Regions from separate parts of the Nonomuraea sp. NPDC049378 genome, predicted to be linked through region 3. Evidence: riboswitches for the same ligand, from Rfam matches in the RefSeq annotation. Region 3 holds a riboswitch; each other region holds the start of a gene.
The links. Region 3 has a riboswitch for cyclic di-AMP ahead of ACZ6SA_RS39020 (coiled-coil domain-containing protein). Riboswitches for the same ligand answer to the same signal wherever they lie in the genome.
Positions count from the first base shown of each region.

Region 1 (7,158 bases), on a different contig from region 3:
GAACGCCGACATCGGGCGCGAGCTGTTCATGAGCGTGCCCACGGTCAAGGCCCACGTCTCGCGGATCCTGACCAAGCTCGACCTCAACAACCGGGTCCAGGTCGCGCTGCTGGTCTACGACGCGGGCTCGTAGCCGGGGCACCGCGCCGGCAGGTCCCGATCACGGCGCGGCGAGCCGCCGGACCGGGCCCGTGCTCCGAGGGCCGGGCTCGGACGGGCCGGGGCGCTGGAATCCCAGCTTTTCGCGCCGGGTGGCGGCGACCCGGACAAGTGCGCGCCCGCCGGGCCTGCCGCAGCGCCGCGGGGCGCCGGGCCGAGGCGACCCTCCGAGGTCACGAGCGGCGGTGCGAGACCGTTCCGCCATGGTCGGCCTCCCTGGTGGACGCCCGTACCGGCGTGGCCGATCCGTCCCCACCAAGCGCTTGCCCAAAGCGGAGTGGCCGTTACGGTCAGGTACGCGGCAGCCGTACCCTTGTCTGAAAGGGCATGTCACGAAGGGACAAGTGGGATGAGTTCAGCGGGTGAAGGCCTGTCTCGCCCGCTTCCCGAGCAGGTGCGGCTCAATGTCGTCGACTTGGCGTCTCAAGTCCTCGGCACGACGCCCGGTGCCGCCATTCCGCCGCCGCTGCGGGGCATCGCCAAGTTCGACCCGCGTAAGCGGGCCAAGCTGGGCGGCGCCCCCATCGCGGCGCAGCTGGAGAACGACAAGAAGTTCCGCGAGCTGGTCGCCGAGTCGGTGACCGCGGGCTGGCCCGAGCTGGTCGCCGCTCTCGCCGAGGGCAACGTGCCGCCCGCCGCCGACCCCGTGCTGGTGGCCGCGGCCGCCTATCTCACCCGCCCGCCCGGCTGGGCGGAGATGATCGAGGCCGCCCGCTCCGACCTGGAGCAGTCGCTCGCGGCCGCCGAGGACTCCGAGCGCGAGGAGGCCGTCGCCCGGTTGCGCGAGCAGCTCGCCGCGCAGAAGAGCGGCGCCAAGGAGGAGGCGGAACGCCTGCGCGAGCAGGTCAGGGCCGCCCGCGCGGAGAACTCCGACCTGCGCCGCAGGCTCCACGACGCCCGCGAGCGGGCCAAGGCCGCGGCGCGCAGGGCCGAGGAGATGGAGCGGGCGGCCGAGGAGGCCAGGACGGCCGCCTCGGCCGCGGGCAGCGCGGGGGAGTCCGAGCTGCGGCGGCTGCGCGAACGGCTGTCCGACGTGGAGAAGCAGCTCGAAGCCTCGCGCCGGGCCGCGCGCGAGGGCAGGAGCATCGAGGACGCCCGCATCAGGGTGCTGCTCGACGCGCTGCAGGACGCGTCCGCCGGGCTGCGCAGGGAGCTGGCCCTGCCCACCACGATCAGCCGGCCGGCCGATTCTGTCGCCGCGGTCACCGGCGAACGGCCGGGTGTGCGCGTGCCCGCGCGGGCGCTGGCCGATGACGACCCGCAGCTTCTCGACCAGCTCCTCGCGCTGCCGCAGATCCACCTGATCATCGACGGCTACAACGTCACCAAGACCGGCTACGGCACGCTCACCCTCGCCGACCAGCGCAACCGGCTGATGACCGGGCTGGGCGGGCTGGTGGCGCAGACGAGGGTCGAGGTGACCGCGGTGTTCGACGGTGCGGAGCTCAACGCCCCTGTGCAGGTCGTGGCGCCGCGCGGCGTGAGGGTGCTGTTCAGCGCGCCCGGGGAGATCGCCGACGACCTGATCCGCCAGCTCGTCCGCGCCGAGCCGCCCGGTCGCGCCATAGCCGTGGTGTCGTCGGACCGGGAGGTGGCCGAGTCCGTCAGGCGGATGGGAGCCAGACCCGTTCCCTCTGGCTTGCTGCTGCGCCGCCTGGGCCGGGCTTAAGTTACGAATTGGTATGTTCGGGTGAGACCTCACCCGCCACTTCTGTACTATTTCGCCCCAGTAAAGATCTCCTGGGAGGCGACGCAGTGAGGTTTGGCCGGGTGCCGGTGGCCGTGGGTCTCGCGTTCGGGCTTGTGGTGTCTCCCATGGGGGCGGCGCTCGCTGATCCGAAGCCGACCATCGGGCAGGCCAAGGCCAAGCTCGACAAGCTCAACGACAAGGCCGACAAGGTCGTCGACCGCTACAACACGGCGACCGAGCGCTACAAGAAGGCCAAGGGCACCTACGCGAAGCTGAACAAGAGCTACAAGCGCAAACTCCGTACGGTCGCCGACCTGCGCACCCAGATCGCCGACATGGCCGCCACCGTCTATCGGGCCGGCGGCTACGCCACCACCATGCCGGGGCTGGTCAGCGCCGACAACCCGCAGGGACGGCTGGCCGGGATGGCGCTGGCCGGGCAGATGGCCAAGGAACGCTCGGAGAAGCTGGCGGCGTTCGACCGGGAGAACCGCGGGCTGAAGAAGGAACGTGACAAGGCGCAGGGTGCCCTGCGGTCGGCCGACGAGGTCCGCGGCGAGGTCGAGAAGGAGCGCAAGGAGATCCTCGGCCTGATCGCCAAGCAGAAGAAGCTCCTGAAGAAGCTGGGCGCCTACAAGACCGGTGACCCGAACAGCACCGGCATCGCGTACACGGGACCGGCGTCGGGGAACGCCGCAGCGGTGCTGCGGTTCGCGTTCGCGCAGGTCGGCAAGCCGTACGTGTTCGGCGGGACGGGGCCGGGCGGCTACGACTGCTCGGGGCTGACGCAGGCGTCATGGCGGGCCGCGGGCGTGTCCTTGCCGAGGACGACGTGGGCGCAGTGGGCGTGGGGCGCCAGCCGCAAGGTGTCGCTGAACGCGCTCCAGCCCGGTGATCTCATCTTCAGCGAGGGTCTGGGGCACGTCAGCATCTATGCGGGCAACGGGAAGATCGTCCATGCGCCGCAGACGGGCGACGTGGTCAAGGTCGTCAGCCTCTCCGCCTACGGCCGCAGCCTCGTGGGCGCCGTCCGCCCATAATTCCGTCCCCTCCTTCTACGACGCACCATCGTTGCCGTCGTGCGGGCGGTCCGCGATCACGTTCCGCATCCTCCTGATCACCTTAGGTCGAGATCATACGAGGCGGAATGTGACAAACGCGACATCTGACCCCTGACAAGACGGATGTTTCGCGAATGTGAGCAGGGTCACTTTTTGGTAACGACGCCCCCTGTTCCAACAGGGGTTCGGGAGTTTACTGAGGCCTGAGTCGATCTTTACAGCCTGACTCGGCTTTTGCTGATCCTTGACCGTTCCGCGTAGCTTCTGGCGTCGTCGCGGTGCACAAGCCATGGCGCCGTGAACCCGCATCGGTCCCTCCCGGTGTGAAGACAGATGAAGATCCGCTGGTCATCGCCGCGACATCCCCATGACACGGGCGATGACCTGCCGAATCCGTGCAGTCAGGAGGCACGGAACCGGGGACCCAGCGATCCCAGTTCCCCAGGGATCAGGGGTGAATCGGCGCGCCATCGCGCCGTAGGGCGACTTCCAGGCCCGAATCCGACAGCTAACCCGGTAGGCGTTCGTGGAAGACCCAAGGAGAAATCCTGTCTACCTCCCTGCACAACCCCCGTCTGTCCCGCATTGCCCTGCCTGGCGTCGTGCTCACGATGACCGTGACGGCCGGAGGCCTGGTCCTCCACGCCCCCACGGCTCAGGCGGCGACGAGGAGCGACACGGCCGGCGTCTCCTCGGTGAGGGCGGCCACCGCCGCCACCACCGCGAAGTCGGCCAAGGCCGCTCGCAAGCGGGCAAAGACCGCTCGGCAGAAGGTGAAGGCCGGCAAGGCCATCGCCGTGGCCAAGAACCAGATCGGTGACCCGTACCGTTACGGCGCCACAGGCCCTGGTTCGTTCGACTGCTCCGGCCTCGTCCAGTACGCCTGGAAGAAGGCCGGGGTGAAACTCCCGCGCGTGGCGAGCAGCCAGTTCGCCGGCATCAGGAACAAGGTCTCCTGGCGCAACCTCAAGCCCGGGGACCTCATGTTCTTCAACGGGCTCGGCCACGTGGGCATGTACGTCGGCAAGGGCAAGATGATCCATTCGCCGCGGACAGGCGAACGGGTGCGCATCGACAAGCTGGGCGGATGGCGCAAGTCGTCGTTCGTCGGCGCGGTCCGTCCCGGCCTCTGATGAGGCCCCGCCCGGGCCCGGGAGATCTTCCGGAGCCCGGGCGGGCTCCCGTGGCAGCCCGTCCTCACGCTCGTCGGCGGCCCCTCGTAGAGGGCCGGCCCTGATCGGGCCCACTACGATCGGCAGCGTGTCCGAGCAGGTGAGCCGACGAGCCGCGCTGGCCGCGCTCCTCCTCCTCGGCCTCGCCGCCGACGCGCCCGCCCCCGGATCGCCCGTCTTCCCCGCGCACGCCCGTGACCTGTGGCCGGACGGCCAGGTCACCGCCCGCGGGGCACGTTCCCTCGTCACCGGCCACCGCGCCGCACCCGGCACGCTCAGCGAACTCGCCCGCCGCGCCGACTCGGCGGGGCTGCGGGTCACGGCCGTGCTCGGCCGCCCGGTGCGGCCCGTGGTCATCGTTCCCGGCTCCGCGCAGGACGCGGCCCGGCTGGCCGGCGTGGAGCGACTCGACGGGCTGGCGGCGGTGGCCGACGGCGGGCGGGTGATCGTCGTCCCCGAGTCGTTCGGCAGGCTCACCTCCACCGGCAAGGACGTCGTCCTCACCCACGAGCTGACCCACGTCGCCGCGGGCACCGGCGGGCTGCCCGTCTGGCTCTACGAGGGCTTCGCCGACTACGTGGCCTACCGGGACGCCGGGCTGCCCGTGCGCACGGCCGCCGCCGAGTTGGCCGCCGAGGTGCGGGCCGGGCGCGTGCCGGCCGCGCTGCCGGGGCCCGAGGCGTTCGCCGTCGGCGGGCCTGACCCCGGACGCCTTGCGCTGGCGTACCAGGAGGCCTGGCTGGCGTGTCGGTTCCTCGCCCGCCGTTTCGGTGAGAGGAGCCTGGTGAGGCTCTACCGTGATGCGCAGGCGGCCGGCGTCGACGAGGCGCTCGCCGCGCTCGGGCTCTCCGTGGCCTGGCTGACGGCACGGTGGCGCGCGTACGTGCGGGAGCAGCTCGCGTGAGTGGGGAGAAGGATGAGCGGACGGCGGGACGCGGACGGCCCCTCTGAGGAGGCCGGGGCGGGCGGCGGAGAGGCGGCTGCCACAGGGCCCGGTGACGGTGTTCCCGTGGGCGCCGTCAGCGCGGAGGACGCCGCGCGGACGGACGGCGGCGCGGCGGGGGCGTGGAGACGGCGCGAACGGGGGCAGGGTGACGGGGTGCCCGCGACGACGGACGGCCCGGCGCAGGATCCGGGGGAGGGCCCGGTAGCGGACGCGGCGGTGGATGCGGTCGAGCGCCGGTTCAGACGGCAGGCCGCCGTGGTCCTGGCGGTGCTCGCGGCGGTGATCCTGGCCGTGGCCGCCTTCAGCACGCCGTGGACGGTCCTGGCCGCGGGGCCGCCCGACCCGGCGCGCGACTTCACCGCCGCCGAGATCGCGAGGGCGCGGGCGTTCGACGCGGCCACGTCCCTGCCGAGCTATCTCGGGCTGGCGCTCACGCTGGCCTTCGCGGCCCTGCTGGTGGCCACCCCCTTCGGGGCCAGGGTGCTGGGCCGGCTGAAAGGCCCCTGGTGGGTGCGGGTGGTCCTCGGCGTCCTGGTGCTCACCGCGATCGTCGAGGCGGTCAGGTGGCCGCTCGGCGTCTGGTTCGAGACGCTGCTGCGCGACTACGGGCTGTCCACCCAGGACTGGGCGGGCTGGACCGCCGACCGGCTGAAGGGCCTCGGCGTGGAGGCCTTCCTGCTCTGCCTCATGCTGCTCGTCCTCGTGGGGCTGGCCCGCAGGGTGCGGCGCTGGTGGATCCCGGCGGCCGTGGGGGCGTGCGCGCTGACCGTGGTGATGTCGTTCGTCTACCCGGTGGTGTTCGAGCCGCTGTTCAACGACTTCACGTCCATGCCGCAGGGCTCGCTGCGCGACAACCTGCTGGACATGGCAGAGCGCGACGGCGTGCCGGTGCAGGACGTGCTGGTCGCCGACGCCTCGCGGCGCACGACGGCGCTCAACGCGTACGTGTCGGGCTTCGGCGCCACCCGCAGGATCGTCGTCTACGACACGCTGCTCAAGGCGCCGCAGCCCCAGGTCGAGCTGGTCGTCGCCCATGAGCTGGGCCACGCCGAGGCCGACGACGTGCTCTTCGGGACCCTCGTCGGCGCCCTGGGGGCGGCGCTCGGCGTGGTCCTGCTGTACCTGGTGTTCGGCGCGATACGCCGGCGCACCGGCGTCACCTCGATCGCCGATCCGCGGGCGGTGGGTGTGGTCATGGGCCTGATGACGCTGGGTTCGCTGATCATGGGCCCTGCCCAGAACCTGATCAGCCGCCACGTCGAGGCCAGGGCCGACGTGCACGCGCTCGACCTCACCCGGGATCCGGCCACGTTCATCGCCATGCAAAAACGGCTGGCAATTACCAATATTTCCGACTTGTCGCCGGATCCGGTGGAATATGTGCTCTATGCCTCCCATCCTTCCAGCCCTGAGCGCATCGCCCTGGCCCGCTCATGGGCCGAGCTGAACGGCGTCCCGGTGCCGTGACCCATGCGGACGTGCTCTTCGTCACGAACGACTTCCCGCCCAGGCCGGGCGGCATCCAGTCATTCGTGCACGGGCTCGCGCTGCGCACGCCGGGCGTGACCGTCTACGCCCCCGCCTGGCCGGGGTGCGCGGACTTCGACCGGCGCCAGCCGTACCGGATCGTGCGGCATCCCACGCGGCTCATGCTGCCGGGCCCGGCCGTCGCGCGCAGGGCGGCCGGCCTGGTGGCCGAGCAGGGCGTGCGGACCGTCGTGTTCGGCGCGGCGGCGCCCCTCGGCCTGCTCGCGCCGCGCCTGCGCGCGGCGGGCGCGCGGCGCGTGGTGATGCTCACCCACGGCCACGAGGCGTCGTGGGCGAGCACGCCCGGATTCCGCGCCGTGCTGCGCAGGATCGGCGAGCACGCCGACGTGGTGACGTATCTGGGCGAGTACACGCGAGCCCGCCTGGCCGCCGCCATCCCCCCGGCCAAGCTCGTACGCCTCGTTCCCGGCGTGGACACCGGCCAGTACCGCCCCGGCACGGCCCGCCGGTCCATCAGGGCCGAGCTGGGCCTCGGCGACAGGCCGGTGGTGGTGTGCGTGTCGCGGCTGGTGCCCCGCAAGGGCCAGGACCAGCTCATCAGGGCCTGGCCCCAGGTGCTGCGGGTGGCGCCGGACGCGGTCC
Region 1 is NZ_JBVJHP010000006.1:29,385-36,542, reverse strand. Features, by position in the region: gene ACZ6SA_RS14435 (response regulator) at 1-133, shown strand, start outside; gene ACZ6SA_RS14430 (NYN domain-containing protein) at 575-1,828, shown strand; gene ACZ6SA_RS14425 (C40 family peptidase) at 1,915-2,889, shown strand; cyclic di-AMP (ydaO/yuaA leader) riboswitch at 3,286-3,448, shown strand; gene ACZ6SA_RS14420 (C40 family peptidase) at 3,522-4,043, shown strand; gene ACZ6SA_RS14415 (gluzincin family metallopeptidase) at 4,171-4,986, shown strand; gene ACZ6SA_RS14410 (M48 family metallopeptidase) at 4,999-6,495, shown strand; gene ACZ6SA_RS14405 (glycosyltransferase family 4 protein) at 6,492-7,158, shown strand, end outside.
Region 1: another riboswitch for cyclic di-AMP. It lies ahead of ACZ6SA_RS14420 (C40 family peptidase); the one in region 3 lies ahead of ACZ6SA_RS39020 (coiled-coil domain-containing protein).

Region 2 (7,158 bases), on a different contig from region 3:
GGCCCGCCGAACTCGAACAGCTCGATCCCGGGCCCGTTGGGCAGCCGCAGCATGCGGATCGCCACCTCGACCGTCCCCTGGGGCACCCCGAGCCGCCGCTCGACCGCCCAGCCTCCCTTCGGTCCCCGCTCCTTGGGCAGGGTGTCGTAGAGCACCTCGGCCCCGAACGCGCGGGCGAAGAACTTCGTCGCCTCGTCGAGGTCGGGCACCGTCACCCCGACGTGGTCGATGCCGTGCACGGTCATGGACTGTCTCCCCTCACCGCCGCCGGGCCGCTGCCGATCCGTCGTCGAGCCGTCGTCGTCCTGACGCCGTCGCGTCGTCCTCTCTCGCGCCGGCGTCACCGGCCGCGGAGCTTGGAGATCAGCCCCAGGTCCTCCGCGCAGCGGCCGAGCCCGAGCGCCACGGACTCCAGCGGCCGCTCCGCCCTGCTCACCGGAATGCCCAGCGCCGCCCGCAACCGCCGGCCGAGCCCGCGCAGCAGCGCGCCGCCGCCCACCACCACCGCGCCGCGGTCGGCGAGATCCACGGAGATCTCGGGCGGGCACTGCTCGACGGTCTCGATCGCGGCCCGCACGATGGACTCGATCGGCTGCCTGGTCGCCTCGTAGATCCGCTGCACGGGCAGCGGCACCGAGCGCTCGCGGCCGGTGTCGCTCTCGCGTCCGCGCACGGTGACCTGCCGATACAGCGGCTTCCACGCGGTGCCGGCGCGCCGCTTGGCCGACTCGGCCTCCTCCTCGTCGAGTTGCAGGCCGTGGTCGCGTTCGACCTGGCGGATGATGGCCCGGTTCATGCCGTCGCCTCCGCCGGGGACCGTGGCGGCCGCGATCACGGAGCCGTGGGAGAGCACGGCGATCCGCGTGGTGTCGCGTCCGATGTCGATCACCATGCGCCCGGCGCAGTCCTTGACCGGCAGGCCCACGCCCAGCGCCGCCGCCAGCGCGTGCGGGATCAGCAGGATCCCCCTGGCCTCCGCCTCGAACGCGATGTCGCGCAGCGCCGCGCGCTCGATGGGGGTGGAGTTGTTCGGCAGCGCCAGCACGACGCGCGGCCTGGAGAACGGGTGCCCGTGCACCTTGCGCAGGAAGTATCTGATCAGGTGCCGGGCGAGTTCGTCGTCGACCGGGAGGCCGCCGCTGACCGGCCAGCGTGTCTCTCCCCGCTCGCCCTGCGCGGCCTCGGCGCCGTACCCGACGACCCGGCCCGTGCGGCTGTCCAGCATGACGGCGGAGGGCTCGTCGAGCACGATGCCTCTGCCCTTGACGTAGATCCGGGTGCTCGCGGCACCCAGATCCATCGCCAGGTCATGACCGAGCACGTTCATCGCGGACCGTCCATCGTGGCGCCTGGGGCGTCGACCAACATGCGGGGTGTATTTCCTGGGCCACTCCAACACAACACCAGGAACCGAACGGTCTCCTTTTACCCGGCGGCGTACGATTCGGGTCGTGCTCGACTATGACCTCGAAGCCGCACATTACGACGAGACCCGTGGCGGTCTGCCGCGGGCCGAGGCCGCCGCGGAGGCCGTGCGCGCTCTGCTGCCCGGGGGCACGCTGCTCGACGTCGCGTGCGGCACCGGGCTGGTGAGCAGGGAACTGGCCGGGCGTGGCCTGCGGGTGCTCGGCGTGGACGCCTCCGCCGGCATGGCGCGGGTCGCCGCGCGGCGCGTGCACGTGGTCCTGGGTGACGGCTGCGCGTTACCCGTACGCGACGGGTCGGTCGACGCGGTCACCACGATCTGGCTGCTGCACCTGCTCGACGACGCCCGCCCGGTGATCGCCGAGGCCGCGCGCGTGGTGCGGCCGGGCGGGGTGTACGTCACGACGGTGGACAAGCGCGCCGCCCACGGGCCTGGAGGGCGGCGGCGTCCCGCCGACGGCCGGGAACTGGTCGTGGCGGAGGCGGTCCGGCACGGTCTGCGCCAGGCCGGCGAGACCACGTTCGTGGGTCACGGGCAGGGGCGGGACGGGCCGGACCCGGTGTTCCGGCTGCTGGCGTTCACCCGCGACGGGTGACAGGGCGGAGTCGGTTTCGCATCGAAAGCGACGCCGTGCGAAGCTGTGGTTGTCCCCAACACCATGGAGGTCCTCATGGCGGAATCACCGGAGCCGGAAGTCAGCGAAACTCCCGAGGACGAGATGAAGCGCAAGTTCCGCGAAGCACTGGAGCGCAAGCGCAACCAGCACGCGGGCTCCGGCGCTGGTGGCAGGGGCGTCGACCCATCGAAGATTCACGGGGCGCACGGCCCGGCTGCGAGTAAGAGATCGTTCAGGCGCAAGAGCGGCGGCTGAGCCGGAAAGGACTGAGGGGGTACGGCATGCCGTACCCCCTTTCGTATTCCCGCGCAAGGTAGATCTTTGCCCGGTTCATGGCGAATCGTTTGCGTATGTCCGATTCGCTGCTAGAGTTGCCGCCATTACCAGCCGGTGACCTGGCCCTTACCCAAGAGAGGGCCTCCGGCTGGCGCCGAATCCCGACTCGATCGGGAACCGGGGACCCACCTCACTGGGGTGAATCCGGCCCGTGCCGGTAGGGCATCTCCACGCCCGAACCCGTCAGCTAACCCGGTAGGTGTGATGGAGAGGACAGAACGCATGTATGACCGCAGCGCACCCCCGAATCGCGTAGCGCCGGCCGCCGCCTGAGCGGCCCCCCTTCCCCCCTTTCTTTCCCTCGCCCGATGTAGTCGCTCGGGCGTGCCGCAGCGCCGTGCCCTCTTGCCGGCGTGCCTCCCCCTCGTCCCCTCGCGAAGGACTTCACACTTTCATGTCTCCCCGTTTTGGCCTGCGTTCCCTTGCCCTGCTCACCGCCTCCGCCGTCGGCTCGATGAGCGTCGTCTGCACCGCGGCACACGCCGATCCCGGCGCCGAGGAGAAGGCCCTGTACAAGGGCTCCACCACGGCGTCGTACTTCTGGGACGACGGCTCGGGCAGGGCGGGCGACACCGGCCTGCCCGCCAGCGGCAAGCCGATGCAGAAAGGCATGGCCGCCAGCCCGAGCTGGCCGCTGCTGACCGAGGGGTACGTGATCTACAAGGGCAAGAAGATGCCCTTCTTCGTCGGGGACAGAGGGCCGGGGGAGCCCTCCAGCCGCGGCATCATGCTGGATCTCGACGCCAAGACGTTCGCCGACCTGACCGGCGGCACCTTCAACCCCCGCTCGCTGATGGTCAACGGCAACGGCGGCAAGGGGCACATCAAGATCGACTATGTCATCACCAAGTGGGGTGACGGCCTGGGCAAGAAGGGGCGGCCGGTGCCCTTCTCGACCGGCGCCTACGCCCGGCGGGGCTGACTTTACGAACGCAGCGCCAGAATGACATTCTGGTCACCGTGACCCTCCGCGTAGCCGCGAACGGCATCGACATCGCCTACGAGAGCATCGGTTCCCCCGACGGGCGGCCCCTGCTCCTCATCATGGGGCTCGGCGCGCAGCTCACCCACTGGGACGACGGGTTCTGCGAGCTCCTGGTGGACCAGGGGCACCACGTCGTCCGGTTCGACAACCGCGACGCGGGCCTGTCGACCCACCTCCACGACCAGGGCGCTCCCACGACGGGGGCGCCTTCGGCGTACCTGCTGGACGACCTGGCCGACGACACCGCGGGCTTCATGGACGCCATCGGCTGGCCGGCCGCCCACGTGGTCGGCGCGTCCATGGGCGGGATGATCGCCCAGTCCCTGGCCATCCGGCATCCGGCACGGGTGCTGACCCTGACCTCGATCATGTCGACGCCCGGCCCCACGGTCGCTCCGCCGACGGAGGCCGCGTTCGCGGCCCTGACCGCCCGCCCCGCCGCCGAGCGCGCGGCCGTCATGGCGCAGGCGCTGGAGACGTACGCGGTGATCGGCTCGCCCGGCTACGCGATGGACCGGGAGCGGGTCGTCCGGAGGGCCGGGCGCGCGTTCGACCGCTGCTTCGACCCGGCGGGCACGGGCCGGCAGCTGGCCGCGATCATGGCTTCGGGTGACCGTACGGACCTGCTGGCGAGCCTCACCATGCCGGCGCTGGTGCTGCACGGGGAGGACGACCCGCTGGTCCCGGTCGAGGGCGGCCGGGCCACGGCGGCGGCCATTCCCGGCGCCCGGCTGGTGACCTATCCGGGCATGGGACACGACCTGCCCGAGCCGCTCTGGCCGGAGATCGCCCGCGAGATCACCAAGCTGACCGCCGCCTGACCGCGCGGCCGCTCCCGGGCTACGCGGACCGCTCCCGGCGCCGGAGGATCTCGGCCACGTGGGTCTCGGCCCACGCGGCCACCGCCGCGATCGGGGTGTGCAGGGAGCGGCCGAGGTCGGTCAGCCCGTACTCCACCCGCGGTGGCACCTCCGCGAACACCTCGCGCGTGATCAGCCCGTCCTGCTCCATGGTCCGCAACGTCTGTGTCAGCACCTTGGGCGTGACCCCGCCGATCCGCGAGCGCAGCCGGGTGAAGCGCATCGGCCCGTCGGCGAGGCAGAGCAGCACCAGTGCCGACCATTTGTCGCCGATCCGATCGAGAACCACCCGCGTCGGGCAATTCGGGTCGAAGACATCACCGGTATCCACAAGGTACTTATAGCACGGTGAAGTAACCAGTATCCGATGGATATCGTGACGCCATGAAGATCCTGCTTTTCGGCGCGACCGGCATGCTCGGTCAGCGCATAGCCGCCGAACTGGCCGGTCGCGGGCACGACGTGACCGGCCTCAGCCGCAGCGGGCCCGTCAAGGGCGACGTCCGCGACGCCGCCACGCTGGCCAAGGGCCACGACGCCGTCGTCTCCGCCATCGCGCCGCCGCGCGACGGCACCGAGCCGGGACCGCCCTTCCTCGCCGCCAACCGCGCCCTCATCGAGGGTGTGCGCGCGGCCGGGGTGCGCCGGCTCATCGTCGTGGGCGGCGCCGGCAGCCTCAAGGTCCCGTCCGGTGTCGACCTGGTCGACACGCCCGGCTTCCCCGAGAGCCTGAAAAAGGAGGCGCTGGCCGCTCGTGCCGCGCTCGAGCTCTACCGGGAGGTCACGGACCTCGACTGGACCTACGTCTCGCCGGCCGCGGAGCTCGCGCCGGGCGAGCGTACGGGCGCCTTCCGTCTCGGCGGCGACATGCTGCTGACCGACGAGCGGGGCCGCAGCGCCATCAGCGCCGAGGACCTCGCGGTCGCGATCGCCGACGAGGTGGAGCAGAACACCCACCCGCGCAGCCGCATCACCGCCGCCTACTGAGCCCGAGCGTCCTCGTCGGGGAGCAGGGCCTTCTCGTCGGGCTTGTGCACGAGCACGTTGTCCACGTACGACTTCACGGCCGCGGCCAGTCCCACGTCGGCGTCCGCACCCTCCGACAGGTACCAGCGATGGTCGAGGATCTCGTGGAAGAGCTGCGCGGGCTCCAGCTTCCCGCGCAGCCCGGCGGGGATCGCCTCGACCGTGGGCTGGAACACCTCCGCCAGCCACCGGTGCGCCACGATGGCCTCGTCCTCGTGCCGCAGGCCCTTGGCGACCCGGAAGCCGTCGAGGTCGTTGAGCAGCCGCCGCGCCTGGTTCTCCTCCACGTCGAGCCCGGTCAGCCTGAGCAACCGCCGCTGGTGGTGCCCCGCGTCCACGACCTTGGGGCGTACGATCAGCCGTCCGGTGCCGACCTTGCGCCGCACCATCATCTCGGCCACGTCGAAGCCGAGCAGGTTGAGCCGTCTGATCCGCTGCTCCACCCGGTGCCAGTCGACCTCCTCGATGATCTCGCTCTGGGTGATCTCGTCCCACAGGCGGTGGTAGCGGGCGACGATGTCCTCGGCGGTGTCCATGGGGTCGATCGACGGGTGCAGCAGCCCGCCGGCCTCCAGGTCGAGCATCTCGCCGAAGATGTTCGTGTGCGCCACGTCGATGTCGCCGCGCCGCTGCCCCTCGCTGATCATCGGGTGCATCTCGCCGGTCTCGGCGTCCACGAGGTAGGCCGCGAAGGCCCCCGCGTCCCTGCGGAACAACGTGTTGGACAGCGAGCAGTCCCCCCAGTAGAAGCCGTTCAGGTGCAGCCTGACCAGCAGCACGGCCAGCGCGTCCAGCAGGCGGGTGAGCGTGTCGGGGCGCAGGGTGCCCGACATGACCGCGCGGTAGGGGAGCGAGAACTGCAGGTGCCTGGTGATCAGTGCCGCGTCGAGCCCGTTCTCGCGGCCGGTGACGTACGCGACGGGCTCCACGGAGGGGGCGTCGAGCCGGGCGAGGTCCCACAACAACTGGTATTCGCGCTTGGCGTACCGCTCGCTGATCTCCTTGATCGCGTACACCTTGCCGGACAGCCTGGCGAACCGCACCACGTGACGCGAGATGCCGCGGGGCAGATCCACCAGGTGACGCTGCGGCCAGTCTTGGAGGGGCACCTCCCAGGGGAGGCGGATCAGGTCAGGGTCGCCTAGCGCGCCGGTGATCTGCAGGGGCATTTCATCAGGATATGGTGCACCGGTGGACGAGTTTCTCAAGTGGTACTTTTCCGACCGTCCCGTCATCGCCAGCACTTTGGGGGCGGACGGCTACGATCACACCCTCGGCGATTTCACCGCCACCGCCTGGACCGCCCGCGAGCAGGAGGAGGTCCGCTGGCTCGACCGCCTGTCGGCACTCGAGACCACGTCGCTCGACGACACGATCGACAGAGACCTGGTCCTCTCCCAGCTGAGAGGCTCGATCGCGCTGGCGTCCTGGCCCGCATGGCGGCGCGACCCCGCCACCTACCTGTCCGCGATCTTCGCCTCGATGTTCACGCCGTTCCAGCACCGCCTCAAGCCGGAGCCCGAGCTGGTGACGGCCGCCGTCTCCCGTCTCGCCGAGGTGCCCGGCGTGCTGGCCGCCTGCCGCGCCAACCTGGACCCCGACCTGGCGGCCCCGCTGCTGGTCCAGCGCGGGCTCGGCCAGGCCCGCACCGGCCGCAACTTCCTCACCCGCACGATCCCGTCCATGGTCCAGGACGAGGCCCTACGCGCGACGCTCGCCGAGGCCGCCGAGCCCGCCGCCCGGGCGTTCGACGAGCTCGTCACCTTCCTGGAGGGCTTCGAGTGCGGCGGCAGCTGGCGGATGGGGGAGAAGCTCTACTCCACGCTGCTGCGCGAGCGCGAGATGCTCGCGTACGGCGCCGCCGAACTGCACGAGAAGGGCAAGGCCGCCTGGGCGGAGCTGGACGCGC
Region 2 is NZ_JBVJHP010000015.1:118,784-125,941, reverse strand. Features, by position in the region: gene ACZ6SA_RS30835 (VOC family protein) at 1-245, opposite strand, end outside; gene ACZ6SA_RS30830 (rod shape-determining protein) at 341-1,327, opposite strand; gene ACZ6SA_RS30825 (class I SAM-dependent methyltransferase) at 1,452-2,021, shown strand; gene ACZ6SA_RS30820 (DUF5302 domain-containing protein) at 2,097-2,297, shown strand; cyclic di-AMP (ydaO/yuaA leader) riboswitch at 2,461-2,595, shown strand; gene ACZ6SA_RS30815 (hypothetical protein) at 2,773-3,300, shown strand; gene ACZ6SA_RS30810 (alpha/beta fold hydrolase) at 3,339-4,184, shown strand; gene ACZ6SA_RS30805 (winged helix-turn-helix transcriptional regulator) at 4,204-4,554, opposite strand; gene ACZ6SA_RS30800 (NAD(P)-dependent oxidoreductase) at 4,608-5,210, shown strand; gene ACZ6SA_RS30795 (DUF4032 domain-containing protein) at 5,204-6,418, opposite strand; gene ACZ6SA_RS30790 (DUF885 domain-containing protein) at 6,441-7,158, shown strand, end outside.
Region 2: another riboswitch for cyclic di-AMP. It lies ahead of ACZ6SA_RS30815 (hypothetical protein); the one in region 3 lies ahead of ACZ6SA_RS39020 (coiled-coil domain-containing protein).

Region 3 (7,158 bases):
CGGTTCGCGCGGACGTAGCTCAATGGTAGAGCCCTAGTCTTCCAAACTAGCTACGCGGGTTCGATTCCCGTCGTCCGCTCACGTGAGGAGAAGGCCAGGTCATCCCGCCTCGGGGGCCTGGCCTTCGTCGTGCCGCGCACTGGTGCTCAACCGTTGCCGAGCAGGTCGTAGCCGACGAACGTGAACATGCGCTCTCCCGTGACCAGGGGTTGCGGGGTGCCGGTGAAGCGGTGCGCGCCGACGCCGTAGCCGGCGTCCGGTTCCGACAGCCATTCGAGGTGGAAGCCGCGCTCCTCGAACCAGCGGCAGATCTGCGGCACCAGGTCTGGCGGCCTGCGGTGGCGCGTCCAGACGACCGTGCCTCCTGCGCGGCACAGCTGGGCGAACGTGGCGATCGTACGCTCGACGTCCTCGCCCGCGATGTTGCCGAACACGCCGCAGGCGAGCACGATGTCGGCGGGGACCATGCCCTGGTAGTGGTCGGTGAGCGCGGCGTCGGCGGTGATCACCTCGACCTGGACCAGGCCTGCCTCGCCGGCCTTCTCCTCGGCCTTCGCGGTGTTGCCCGGGTCGAGCTCCACGAGACGGCCCAGCACGTCGTCGCGGCGGGGATGGCCGTCGAGCACCTCCAGCAAATCACGGCCCTGGCCGGCGCAGAGGCTCACGAGCCTCAGCGGACCTGGCGGGCAGGCGTCGAGTGCCAGCCGGATCCGCTGCTGCACGACCCGCAATCGTCGCGCCAGGCGCGAACCGGGGTCGTCGTACTCGTCGTGCCACGCCTGCCAGTCCATGGACGGATCTTATGATCGAGTGCACTTCCGCGACCGCGGTGCGGCGGGCAGGCCGGGTGGGGGGCGCTCGTAAGCTGGTTCCGATGCGTGCGCGACCGATCTCCCGTGACGTTCTCGTCGACGAGCTGGCCGAGCGGGTCTCCCAGTGGCCACGCGGGCGTCGGGTGCGGGTGGTCGTCGACGGGGCGCCTGCCGGACGGCCGGAAACGCTGGCCGACGACCTCGTCGCGCCGCTCCGGCTGCGCGGCCGGCCTGTGCTGCGGGTCTCCGCGGGTGACTTCCTGCGGTCCTCGTCTCTGCGGCTGGAGCACGGCAGGGCCGATCCTGACGCCTTCTACGAGGACTGGCTCGACGTCAAGGCGCTGCGCAGGGAGGTGCTGGATCCCCTGGACGATGGCGGCTCGGGGCGCGTGCTGCCGGCTCTGTGGGACAGCCGGATCGACCGGGCGTACCGGCTGCCCTATGAGGAGCTTCCGCCGGGCGGGGTGGTGATCGTGGACGGGACGCTGCTGCTGGGACGGGGGCTGGCGTTCGAGCTGAGCGTGCATGTGTGGTTGTCCGCGGCGGCGCTGGGGCGCCGCACGTCCGAGGAGGAGCGGTGGCGCCTGCCCGCCTATGAGCGGTACGAGCGCGAGGTGCGGCCCCAGGAGGCGGCCGACGTCGTGATCAGGGCCGATCATCCCGACCGGCCCGCGCTCCTCCTGTGACCCGGCGCCGGATCGGCCGTCCGCGACCGCCGTGCGAACGGCAGGAAACGGGCTGCCCTCTCGGGCGCCGAGCTGCCGGGATGAGGGTGGCCGCCGGCGGGCGGCCACCTGTCAGCGTGCTGTCGGGCGCTTGCCGTGGTTCGCCTTCTTCTTCTTCTTGCGTGCCTTGCCCTTGCGTGCTCGCCTGGCCATAAGCTCGCCTCCGGAGTCGGTGTCCTCCCAACGTCTCTCGCCCGTGCTGACCAGCGCAAGCCATCCGTAGCGAACTAACATTCCCCAACAGCGTCGTGTCATAATTTGGTGGAATCTGTTGGAAGGAGCGGGCGTGCTCGCACAGCAGCGTCAGCAGACGATCCTCGAACGCGTGCGCAGCAACGGCGGTGTCCGGGTCGCCGACCTCGTACGCGAACTCGGCGTCTCCGACATGACCATCCGCCGCGACCTCGAGGTGCTGGCCGAACGCGGTCTGCTGGAGAAGGTGCACGGTGGCGCGACCGCGCTCGGCCCCGGATCGACCGAGGAGCCGGGCTTCACCGCGAAGTCCGCCCGCCAGCAGCAGGAGAAGGAGGCCATCGCGCGGCACGCGGCCAGGCTGGTACGCCCCGGCACCGCCGTGGCGCTGTCGGCGGGCACCACCACGTGGGCGCTGGCCCACCACCTCATCGGCGTTCCCGAGCTGACCGTGATCACCAATTCGATCCCCGTCGCCGAGGTCTTCCATCGCAACCCGCGCGCCGACCGCACCGTCGTGCTGACCGGCGGCGTGCGCACGCCGTCCGACGCGCTGGTCGGCCCGGTGGCCGTGGCCGCGATCCGCCGCCTGCACGTGGACACGCTCTTCCTCGGCGTGCACGGGATGAGCGTGCGGGCCGGCTTCACCACGCCCAACCTGCTGGAGTCGGAGACCGACAGGGAGCTTGTGACGGCCGCGCACCGGCTGGTCGTCCCTGCCGACCACACCAAGTGGAACACGGTGGGCATCAGCACCATCGCCGAGCTGAGCGAGGCCGACGTGGTCATCAGCGACGCGGGGCTGCCCGAGGACGCACGCACCGAACTGGCCGAGCGGGCCGGAGAACTGATCATCGCGGAGGACACGCATTGAAGCGCACCGTCACCCATCTGGCCGACGGCCGAGAGCTGATCTACTTCGACCGGCGCGACGACGCCGACCGGAGCGCGATCGACCGGCGCCCGCTTGAGCCCCGGCCGGTGGCGTCCGAGCTGCGCTACGATCCGCTGACCGAGGAGTGGATCGCGATGGCCGGGCACCGGCAGACGCGGACGTTCCTGCCGACGGGCACGTCCGCCGAGTGCCCGTTGTGCCCGTCGTCGGACACCCGGGCGACGGAGATCCCTGCGTACGACTACGACGTGGCGGTGTTCGAGAACCGCTTCCCCTCCTTCTCCACGAATTTTGGGACTTATCAAGATGTGGGTGGGCTGAGTGAGGTTCGTCCGGGAGTGGGGCGGTGCGAGGTGGTGTGCTTTACCTCGGATCACTCGTCATCCTTCTCGAAGCTCTCCGACGCCCAGGTGCGGCTGGTCATGGAGGCGTGGGCCGACCGTACGGCCGAATTGTCCGGGATCGAGGGCGTGGAGCAGGTGTTCTGCTTCGAGAACCGGGGCGAGGAGATCGGCATCACGCTGGCGCATCCGCATGGCCAGATCTACGCCTACCCGTACGTCACGCCCAGAACGAAACTCCAGCTCGGCGCCGCGGCCCGCTACCAGGGCCCGGGCAACCTGTTCGCCGACGTGCTGGCCGCCGAACGTGCCGCCGGGACACGGGTGGTGGCCGGCAACGAGCTGTGGACGGCGTTCGTGCCCGCGGCCGCGCGCTGGCCGTACGAGGTGCACGTGTATCCGCACCGGCAGGTGCCGGACCTGGCGGCGCTCACGGAGGAGGAGCGTGCGGCGTTCGCCCCGCTCTACACCTCGGTGCTGCGGGCCTTCGACGGGCTGTTCGGGGTCGTGATGCCGTACATCTCGGCCTGGCACCAGGCCCCGGTGCGGCGGGACCGCGAGCTCGCGTACCTGCATCTGGAGCTCTTCAGCATCCGGCGGGCGCCCAACAAGCTCAAGTATCTGGCGGGCTCGGAGTCCGCGATGGGCGCGTTCGTCAACGACGTGCTGCCGGAAGAGGCCGCGCGCATGCTCCGATCACAAGTAGATCAAGAATAGATTTCTACTTAAGGTCGCATGTCTCGTGATCTACCACTAATATCCCCTTATGCATCGGCCGTAACAGCCGTTGCACCGCCTAATCCTGGGCGAGTTGCCCGGGAGCCGGGGACCCATCGCACCTGGGGTGAATCCACATCCGTGGTAGGGATACGCAGCTCCCATACCCGAACCCGTCAGCTAACCCGGCCGGCAGAGGGAGAGGAACACCTACGTGGCGGCTTCGTCCCCCGCGAGTCTTGCCATCGGTCTCATCGCCGCCGCCGCCGCCGTCGTCGTTTCGGCGGCCCCGGCGTCCGCGGCGTCCACGGCCCCCAAACCCAAGGAGTCGGAGCTGCGCGCGCAGCTCAAGCAGCTCAACAAGAAGGTCGACAAGCTGATCGAGGCCTACAACCTCAAGCGCGTCGAGCTGGCCAAGGCGCAGAAGTCCGCCAAGGCGGCCAAGGCCCGGCTGGCCACCGCCGAAGAGGCGCTGACGACGGCCGAGAAGCGGGTCGCCGAGATAGCCCGCCTGCGCTACCAGAACGGCAACCCCGGAGTGCCCGTATTCATGTTGCCGGAGAACAGCGGCGGCGCCGCGGTGCTCAATCAGGTCACCGCCGAGCAGCAGGCGTTCGTGCAGGGCGTGGCCAGGGCGCGCGACGAGAAGAAGAAGGCCTCCGCGCAGGCCGTCGAGCTCGCCGACAGGATCCGCAAGGACGCGGCCGAGGTGGCCGGTCAGCGCGACGAGGCCGAGGACGTCATCGACGACATCGAGAAGAAGCTCCAGGACCTGGTGCCGTTCGGCACCAACCGCAGGTCAGACGGCGGCTGGGCACCCGAACTCCCGTCCGGCTCCGACAACATCACGCCGCGCACGCGGCTGATGAAGGAGCAGATCGGCAAGAACTTCGCGCTGCCCTTCACCGTCGGCTGCTTCCGCTCGGGCTCCAGCGGCGAACACCCCCTGGGCCGGGCCTGCGACTTCATGATGAGCACGGGCGGCTCGATGCCCTCCGCCGCCAACGCCGCCCTGGGCGACCGCATCGCGGAGTGGGCCATCAAGAACAAGAGCAGGCTGGGCGTCAAGTACGTCATCTGGAAGCAGCGCATCAACCACGGCTCGGGTTGGAGCACGATGTCCAACCGGGGCAGCATCACCGAGAACCACTACGACCACGTGCACATCTCGATGAACTGAAAAAGGGACGAATAGCATCTGATGAGCTATTCGCCCATTTGAAGAATGCGTTTGAGCTGTTCATCGACCTACAGGAGCGACATTCGCCAAGATCATCGCACGTGTTGATGTGCGGCTATCTGCCTGCGACTTTCCGGGTTCGCCGGAAGGGATCTCGCATCAGATGCGAGCATGTCGCATCCGATGCGAGGTGGTGTTGGGGTGAAACGGGTCTCCGTGGAGGGCGCCGCACATCGCCATGGGAGTGGCTGCCTGGGGATGTAGAGGACTAGGCGACGGAGTTACTGTCGGCGCCGGGGTCGCGGGCGCGCTCGACCGTTCGGAACTACCTGAACCAGATTGCGATGTTCTGCGACTACCTCACCGACGCCCGCTACGGGTGGGCGGAGCAGTGTGTGGAACATTTCGGGACGCATCCGGCACAGACCTGCCACGAGGACAACATGCCGTCGCACTCCTCGCCCTATGAGGGACGGCCTGAAGTGCGGGCGCTGACCCGTCGGGAGTTGCAGGACTTCTTCGACTACGCCGACGAGCAGGTGCTTAGGACGCGGGCCTCAGGCCGGAAGAGGTGGTTGCCGGCGTTCCGGGACGCGACCTCGTAGCTTCTGGTCTTGGGCCATCAAGTCCAGAAGCCTGCCGCCCTTGGAAATCCCCGCCAGGATCAACACCGAGCCGTCCCAGTTCACCCCGGCCGACCACCGATGGGCGCAAGCACGACGCCTGCTGACCGAAGTCACGCTCCCGACCGGCGATCGGGTCGCCGGCCTCTTGGTCCTGCTGTTCGCTCAGCAGGTTAGCCGGATCGCCCTACTCACCCGCAGTCACATCCACCATCGCGACGACGGACGCACCGAACTCAGCCTCGGTGCCACGAACGTCGTACTCCCTGGCCCACTCGCCGACCTGATCATCCAACTCCCCACGCCGCGCAGCGATGGCACCGCTCGCCACCTCCACGACGGAACCTGGCTATTCCCCGGCCGTCGCCCCGGCCAGCCCCTCCACCCCACCAGCTTGTCCCGCCGCCTAACCCAGCTCGGCATCGATGCCCGTCCAATCCGTCTGATGACGCAGGTGCCCGTCTCGGCCGGGGGCGTGCAGTGCGAACGGCACCGCCTAGCCGCCGCCCAGCACGGTGCCATCGGCGTCGAGGGCGAGATCCACCGCAACGGCCTCGTGGCCGCTTACGAGCTCCGCGCCACTCATTCGCCGGAACCGCACCCCAGTGATTCCGGCGCACCGCTGTGAGTTTCATCGACATGCCTCATGATCGACGAGGCAGGACAATTCTGGCGCGACCCTACCGCGATCGAGTTCTTCGCCTTCCAGCGGCATTTCGTGTTCGGCTTGTGGCGGCACGTGCCCGGGCAAAGGACGCCCGAGACCTCATGCGTACGGCTGCGACCACACCGGCCGCGACCGTACGCGAAGATCTGCGCATCCAGGATTCCTCGGATGAAGGGTCTGCCGACCGGTTCTCAGCGGCTCACGGCGGTCTGCTGTTCGATCCGCGACAACTTCTCGGGATTGCGCACATGGTAGACGCCGGTGACGTAGCCGTTCTCCACTCGCACCGCCACCACGCCGTCGATCTCGCCGTTGACTCGGACGAGCAGCCCCGGGCCGCCATTGATCTGCACCAGCTCAACCGACCTTTCCGCATCGCGCTTCCACCAGCCGACGGCCAGCAGGCTAGCAACGTTGTCAGCTCCCACAATGGGCCGCAGCAGGGCATGCTTGACTCCGCCGCCGTCGCTCAGGGCGACGACGTCCGGCGCGAGGATGTCGAGCAGGCTCTGCAGCTCGCCGGTTTCGACCGCTCGCTTGAAAGCCCGGAGGGCAGCCCGGTGCTCGGCCGGGGAGCCGGTGCCGCGTGGCCGGCGCGCGGCGACGTGTGCCCGTGCCCGATAGGCGAGCTGACGGACCGCGGACGAGCTCTTGTCGACGGCCTCGGCGATCTCTTCGTAATCCAGATCGAACACCTCGCGCAGCACGAACACCGCCCGCTCGATCGGCTGGAGCGTCTCCAGCACCAGCAGCATCGCCATCGAGACGCTGTCGGCCAGCTCCACGTCCTCGGCCACATCGGGCACGGTCAGCAACGGCTCGGGCAGCCACGGTCCGACGTAGGACTCCTTACGCCGGCCGAGCGCACGCAGCCGGTCCAGCGCCTGCCGGGTGACGATCCGCACCAGGTAGGCACGCTCCTCCCGCACGCTGTCGAGGTCGACGCCCACCCAACGCAGCCATGCCTCCTGCAGGACGTCTTCGGCGTCGGCGGCCGAGCCGAGCA
Region 3 is NZ_JBVJHP010000022.1:157,680-164,837, reverse strand. Features, by position in the region: tRNA gene ACZ6SA_RS39050 (tRNA-Gly) at 9-79, shown strand; gene ACZ6SA_RS39045 (SAM-dependent methyltransferase) at 147-791, opposite strand; gene ACZ6SA_RS39040 (nucleoside/nucleotide kinase family protein) at 875-1,498, shown strand; gene ACZ6SA_RS39035 (50S ribosomal protein bL37) at 1,610-1,690, opposite strand; gene ACZ6SA_RS39030 (DeoR/GlpR family DNA-binding transcription regulator) at 1,824-2,603, shown strand; gene galT (galactose-1-phosphate uridylyltransferase) at 2,600-3,682, shown strand; cyclic di-AMP (ydaO/yuaA leader) riboswitch at 3,749-3,891, shown strand; gene ACZ6SA_RS39020 (coiled-coil domain-containing protein) at 3,897-4,862, shown strand; gene ACZ6SA_RS39015 (hypothetical protein) at 5,207-5,467, shown strand; gene ACZ6SA_RS39010 (hypothetical protein) at 5,508-6,113, shown strand; gene ACZ6SA_RS39005 (RNA polymerase sigma-70 factor) at 6,344-7,158, opposite strand, start outside.